2 regions of the Streptomyces sp. NPDC056296 genome follow, and region 2 is predicted to be linked to the other one. Evidence: riboswitches for the same ligand, from Rfam matches in the RefSeq annotation. Region 2 holds a riboswitch; the other holds the start of a gene.
What was found. Region 2 has a riboswitch for cobalamin ahead of ACFCZF_RS14665 (ribonucleoside-diphosphate reductase subunit alpha). Riboswitches for the same ligand answer to the same signal wherever they lie in the genome.
Positions count from the first base shown of each region.

Region 1: it holds a riboswitch for cobalamin, as region 2 does, so the genes downstream of both, metE (5-methyltetrahydropteroyltriglutamate--homocysteine S-methyltransferase) here and ACFCZF_RS14665 (ribonucleoside-diphosphate reductase subunit alpha) in region 2, are expected to answer to the same signal.

Region 1 covers NZ_JBHJRX010000051.1:13,129-16,524, reverse strand. The annotation lists gene ACFCZF_RS30925 (SDR family NAD(P)-dependent oxidoreductase) at 1-767, shown strand, start outside; cobalamin riboswitch at 832-1,036, shown strand; gene metE (5-methyltetrahydropteroyltriglutamate--homocysteine S-methyltransferase) at 1,201-3,396, shown strand, end outside.
Region 2 covers NZ_JBHJRX010000016.1:121,552-124,947, forward strand. The annotation lists gene mctP (monocarboxylate uptake permease MctP) at 1-826, shown strand, start outside; gene ACFCZF_RS14660 (GNAT family N-acetyltransferase) at 905-1,411, shown strand; cobalamin riboswitch at 1,469-1,630, shown strand; gene ACFCZF_RS14665 (ribonucleoside-diphosphate reductase subunit alpha) at 1,754-3,396, shown strand, end outside.

The sequences.
Region 1 (3,396 bases), on a different contig from region 2:
CTTTCACCGAGGCCGCGCTGGCGGGCGGCGACCGGGTGGTCGCCGCCGCCCGCAACGTCGGTCCCCTGGAGGAACTGACCGAGAAGTACCCCGACCACCTGGTTCCTCTTTCGCTGGATGTCACCGACCGCCAGGGCGTGTTCGACGGCGTTGAGCGCGCGGCAGGCGCCTTCGGCAGGCTGGACGTCGTCGTCAACAACGCCGGCGCGATGCTCTACGGCATGGTGGAGGAAGCCACGGAGGAGCAGATCCGGGCGCACATGGACGTGAACTTCTTCGGCGCCGTGTGGGTGGCCCAGGCGGCCCTTCCTCACCTGCGCGCCCAGGGCGGGGGCCGGCTCCTCCAGGTCACCTCGATGGGCAGCGGCGGCGGCATGGCCACCGTCGGCTTCTACGGCGCGGGCAAGGCCGCACTGGACTCGGTCAGCGAGGCGCTCGCGATGGAGGTCGAGGGGTTCGGCGTCAAGGTCACCATCGTGCAGATGGGCGGCTACGAGACCGGCCTGTTCACCGCGGGCACCACGAACACCGAACCCCTGGCGCGGTATCAGCCCCTGCGCACCGAGATGGAGGCGATGTGGGGCGACGCCGTCGCCCCGGGCCCGGAGACCGCCGCCCCGGTCATCATGGAGCTGGCCGCGCTGCCGGACCCGCCCCGACGGCTCATAGTCGGCAGCCAGTCCTTCGATCACGTACTGGAGATGGGCCGGGCCCAGGCGGATCTGTACCGGTCCTGGGAGCACCTCAGCCGAACCGCCCCTGGCTGACCGGTCCGCACGCCACGGTAGGCTGGCGAGCGCAGCTGGTTCGCCCCGTCCTCCCCCACGGCCCAAAAGGCTTGGGGGCCCTGGCGGGAGCGTCGTAAGAGGGAACCCGGTGGGAATCCGGGACTGCCCCGCAGCGGTGAGCGGGAACGACCGCCGTCATCAGCACTGGACCCGGTGAACAGGGTCTGGGAAGCGACGGCCAGTAGATGTCTCGTACGACTGAGACGTGCCCGTGAGTCCGAAGACCTGCCCGTTGCCCGCGTACGGACGACTCGTGCGCGGACATCCCGGTGACCTCGTGGGCGGGTCGGCGTACATACCAGGCGGACGACCGCGCTGTGCCGCGCGACGTCGATCCCGCCCGGTCGTCACCCCTTCGCGCTCTCGTCCCGTCCCCGGGATCTCAGGGATTCATCTCGCGAAGGAGATCTCCGTGACCAGCAAGTCCGCGGCCGCGGCAGCACGGGCCACCGTGTACGGCTATCCCCGCCAGGGCCCGAACCGGGAACTGAAGAAGGCGATCGAGGGCTACTGGAAGGGCCGCGTCACCGCCGAAGCCCTCCACTTGGCCGCCGCCGAACTGCGCGCCGCCAACTGGCGGCAGCTCGCCGAGGCCGGCATCGGCGAGGTCCCGACCGGCGACTTCTCGTACTACGACCACGTCCTCGACACCACCGTCATGGTCGGCGCGGTCCCCGCCCGCCACCGCGACGCCGTCGCCGCCGACGCGCTGGACGGCTACTTCGCCATGGCCCGCGGCACCCAGGACGTCGCGCCGCTGGAGATGACCAAGTGGTTCGACACCAACTACCACTACCTGGTGCCCGAACTGGGCCCGGACTCGGTGTTCACCGCCGACTCGGCCAAGCAGGTGGCCGAGCTGAAGGAGGCCCTCGGGCTCGGGTTGAGCGCCCGCCCGGTACTGGTCGGGCCGGTCACCTACCTGCTGCTCGCCAAGCCCGCCCCGGACGCGCCCGCGGACTTCGAGCCGCTCACCCTGCTGGACCGGCTGCTGCCCGTGTACGCCGAAGTCCTCGCCGACCTGCGCGCGGCCGGCGCCGAGTGGGTGCAGCTCGACGAGCCCGCCCTGGTCGAGGACCGCGCCCCGGCCGAACTGAACGCCGCCGCCCGCGCCTACCGCGACCTCGGCGCCCTCGACGACCGGCCGAGGCTCCTGATCGCCTCCTACTTCGACCGCCTCGGCGAAGCCCTGCCCGTCCTGGCCAACGCCCCCGTCGACGGACTCGCCCTGGACTTCACGGACGCCGCGGCCGCCAACCTCGACGCCCTCGCGGCCGTGGGCGGGCTGCCCGGCAAGCGCCTGGTCGCCGGTGTCGTCGACGGCCGCAACGTCTGGATCAACGACCTGGAGCAGTCCCTCGCCACCCTCGCCACCCTGCTCGGCCTGGCCGACCGGGTCGACGTGGCCGCCTCCTGCTCCCTCCTCCACGTCCCCCTCGACACGGCCGCCGAACGGGACACCGACCCCCAGATCCTGCGCTGGCTCGCCTTCGCCCGCCAGAAGGCGGGCGAGATCGTCACCCTCGCCGAGGGCCTGACCCTCGGCACCGACACGATCACCGCCCGACTGGCCGCGAACCGGGCCGACCTCGCCGCCCGGGTGAACTCCCCCATCACCCACGACCCCGCCGTCCGCGCTCGCGCCTCCGCCGTCACGGACACCGACACCCGGCGCCCCCAGCCCTACCCCGAGCGGGCCACCGCCCAGCGCGCCGCCCTCGGCCTGCCGCTCCTGCCGACCACCACCATCGGCTCGTTCCCGCAGACCGGCGAAGTGCGTACCGCCCGCGCCGACCTGCGCGCGGGCCGCATCGGCACGGCAGGCTACGAGGAGCGCATCAAGGCCGAGATCCAGGAGGTCATCGCCTTCCAGGAGAAGACCGGCCTCGACGTCCTCGTGCACGGCGAGGCCGAACGCAACGACATGGTGCAGTACTTCGCCGAACAGCTGACGGGGTACCTGGCCACACAGCACGGCTGGGTGCAGTCCTACGGCACCCGTTACGTCCGCCCACCGATCCTTGCCGGTGACGTCTCCCGGCCCGAACCGATGACGGTGCGCTGGACGACGTACGCCCAGTCGCTCACCTCTCGCCCCGTCAAGGGCATGCTCACCGGGCCGGTCACCATGCTCGCCTGGTCCTTCGTCCGCGACGACCAGCCCCTCGGCGACACCGCCCGCCAGGTCGCCCTCGCCCTGCGCGACGAGGTGAACGACCTGGAGGCGGCCGGCGGTTCGGTCATCCAGGTGGACGAGCCCGCGCTGCGCGAGACCCTCCCGCTGCGCGGAGCCGACCGCCCGGCCTACCTGGCGTGGGCCACCGAGGCCTTCCGGCTCAGCACGAGCGGCGTACGCCCGGACACCCAGATCCACACCCACATGTGCTACGCCGAGTTCGGTGACGTCGTCCAGGCCATCGACGACCTCGACGCCGACGTCATCAGCCTGGAGGCGGCGCGCTCCCACATGCAGGTCGCCCGCGAACTCGCCACCCACGGCTACCCGCGCGAGGCGGGCCCCGGCGTCTGGGACATCCACTCCCCGCGCGTGCCCGGCGCGGACGAGATGGCCGACCTGCTGCGCACCGGGCTGAAGGCCATCCCCGCC
Region 2 (3,396 bases):
GCTCTTCATGTACCCGCACTCGATCACCGCGACGCTGTCCTCGCGCAGCCGTGAGGTGATCCGCCGCAACACCACGATCCTGCCGCTGTACTCGCTGATGCTGGGCCTGCTCGCGCTGCTGGGCTTCATGGCGATCGCGGCCGGGGTCAAGGTGGAGAACGGGCAGCTGGCGATCCCGCAGCTGTTCGAGAACATGTTCCCGGACTGGTTCGCCGGCGTGGCCTTCGCGGCGATCGGCATCGGCGCCCTGGTCCCGGCGGCGATCATGTCGATCGCGGCCGCGAACCTCTTCACCCGCAACATCTACAAGGACTTCATCAAGCCGGACGCCACCCCGGCCCAGGAGACGAAGGTCTCCAAGCTGACGTCCCTGCTGGTGAAGGTGGGCGCGCTGGTCTTCGTCCTCGGCATGGACAAGACGGTCGCGATCAACTTCCAGCTGCTCGGCGGCATCTGGATCCTGCAGACCTTCCCGGCGCTGGTCGGCGGCCTGTTCACCCGCTGGTTCCACCGCTGGGCGCTGCTCGGCGGCTGGGCGGTCGGCATGATCTACGGCACGGCCGCCGCCTACGGTGTCGCCTCGCCGACGCAGAAGCACTTCGGCGGCTCCTCCGAGGAGATCCCGGGCATCGGCGAGATCGGCTACATCGGCCTCACCGCCTTCGTGCTGAACGTCGTGGTCACCGTGGTCCTGACCTTCGTCATGCGGGCTCTCAAGGCGCCCGACGGCGTCGACGAGACCAAGCCGAGCGACTACACGGCGGACGCGGGCGACCCCGGCGTCGAGGTGGAGCTGCCGCCGGCCACGGCGGGCACCTCGCACTGATCGCCGTCCCTGCTACGCGGCGGGCCGTCGGAGAAATCCGGCGGCCCGTTGTCGTACCCGTCGGGCACACTCGTCGTCATGGACTTCGTGATCCGGCAGGCGGCGGCGGACGAGTACGGCACCGTCGGTGAGATCACCGCGCAGGCCTATCTACAAGACGGCCTCCTGGACTTCGGGGAGAGCGACGCGTACCTCGGCGAACTGAGGAACGTGGCCAAGCGGGCGGCGGCCGCCGAGGTGCTGGTCGCCGCGGCGGACGGCCGGGTGCTCGGCGGCGTGACCTTCGTGCCGTCCGGCGGCCCCATGGCCGACATCGCCCGGCCCGGCGAGGCCGAGATACGGATGCTCGCCGTCGCCCGCGAGGCACGCGGACGCGGGGTGGGCGAGGCCCTCGTACGGACCTGCGTCGACCGGTCCCGGGCCGTCGAGGGCTGCGCGCGCGTCGTGCTGTCCACCCAGCGCACCATGCGCAGCGCCCACCGCCTCTACGAACGGATGGGCTTCGCCCGCACACCCGACCGCGACTGGAACCCGCTGCCGGAGCTCGACGACATCACGCTCCTCACCTATGAACTGACGCTCTGACACCAGCGCCACCCCTCAACGGCCCCTCCGCGACACAACATCTGGGGGTGCTCGCCGAACCCGGCACAAGATGTATGCTCGTGCTCGCTGTCGCCGCAGGGGAATCCGGTGCGAATCCGGAACTGTCCCGCAACGGTGTACTTGTGTGTATCCGCGCGTCTCCGCACGTGTGCACACGCATGTCCAGTCCGAGGACCTGCCGACAGTGCGCCCGTACCGTCCCGGTCCGGGTGCCTGACGTCCGGGCCTCGTGGAGTGGGCCGGTGGACGCGACGCCGCGTGCGCTCGTGAGCTGCCCCTGCCCTCCCCCAGGCCCCGTGCCGAGCGAGGGAGTGCCCCCACGTGACCATCGCGCCAGCCGACCCGGTTTCAGCGACCCCGGCGACGACTTCAGCGGCCCCGGTGACCGAGCGGCCCGACGGGCCCGGTGCCGCGTTGCTGCGGAACCTGACCGAGCTGACCGCCGACCTCCCGGGCGCCGACCCGGGCCGGGTCGCCGCCGCCGCACTGCGCGGCCGGTCCGCCCGTGCGGACGAGTCCGAGCTGCGGGAGCTCGCCACGGAGGCGGCGGCCGGGCTCATCTCGGAGGACCCGGTCTACTCCAGGCTGGCCGCCCGGCTGCTGACCATCGGCATCCGCGCCGAGGCCGCCTCGCAGGGCGTCACCTCGTTCACCGGGTCGGTCGCCACCGGTCACCGCGAGGGCCTGATCGCCGACCGCACCGCCGAGTTCGTACGGCTGCACGCGGACCGCCTGGACGCGCTGATCGACCCGGCCGCCGACGACCGCTTCGGCTACTTCGGCCTGCGCACCGTGTACAGCCGCTACCTGCTCCGGCACCCGATCACCCGCGAGGTCGTCGAGACGCCCCAGCACTTCATGCTGCGGGTGGCCGCCGGACTCGCCGAGGACGACAGCACGCGTTCGGCCGACGAGGTGGCCGCGCTGTACGGGCTGATGAGCAGCCTCGACTACCTGCCCTCCTCCCCCACCCTGTTCAACTCCGGTACCCGGCACGCCCAGATGTCGTCCTGCTACCTCCTGGACTCCCCCAAGGACGAGCTGGACTCCATCTACGACCGCTATCACCAGGTCGCCAACCTCTCCAAGCACGCCGGCGGCATCGGCATCGCCTACTCCCGTGTCCGCGCCCGGGGTTCGCTGATCCGCGGCACCAACGGTCACTCCAACGGCATCGTCCCGTTCCTGAAGACGCTGGACGCCTCGGTCGCCGCCGTGAACCAGGGCGGCCGGCGCAAGGGCGCGGCGGCGGTCTACCTGGAGACCTGGCACGCCGACATCGAGGAGTTCCTGGAGCTGCGGGACAACACCGGTGAGGACGCCCGCCGCACGCACAACCTGAACCTCGCGCACTGGGTGCCGGACGAGTTCATGCGCCGGGTGGACGCCGACGGACCGTGGTCGCTGTTCTCGCCCGCCGACGTGCCCGAGCTGGTCGACCTGTGGGGCGCGGAGTTCGACGCCGCGTACCGCGAGGCCGAGGCCGCGGGGCTGGCCCGCAAGACCCTCCCCGCCCGTGAGCTGTACGGCCGCATGATGCGCACCCTCGCGCAGACCGGCAACGGCTGGATGACCTTCAAGGACACCGCCAACCGCACCGCCAACCAGACCGCGGAGCCCGGTCACGTCGTCCACTCCTCCAACCTCTGCACGGAGATCCTGGAGGTCACGGACGACGGGGAGACGGCGGTCTGCAACCTGGGCTCGGTGAACCTGGGCGCCTTCGTGGACCCGGCTTCCCGGGACATCGACTGGGAGCGCCTGGACGCCACCGTCCGCACCGCCGTCACCTTCCTCGACCGGGTCGTCGACATCAACTTCTACCCGACCGAGCAGGCGGGCCGCTCCAACGCCCGCTGGCGTCCGGTGGGCCTCGGCGCGATGGGCCTCCAGGACGTCTTCTTCCAGCTGGGCCTGCCCTTCGACTCGCCCGAGGCGAAGGCCCTCTCCACCCGCATCGCCGA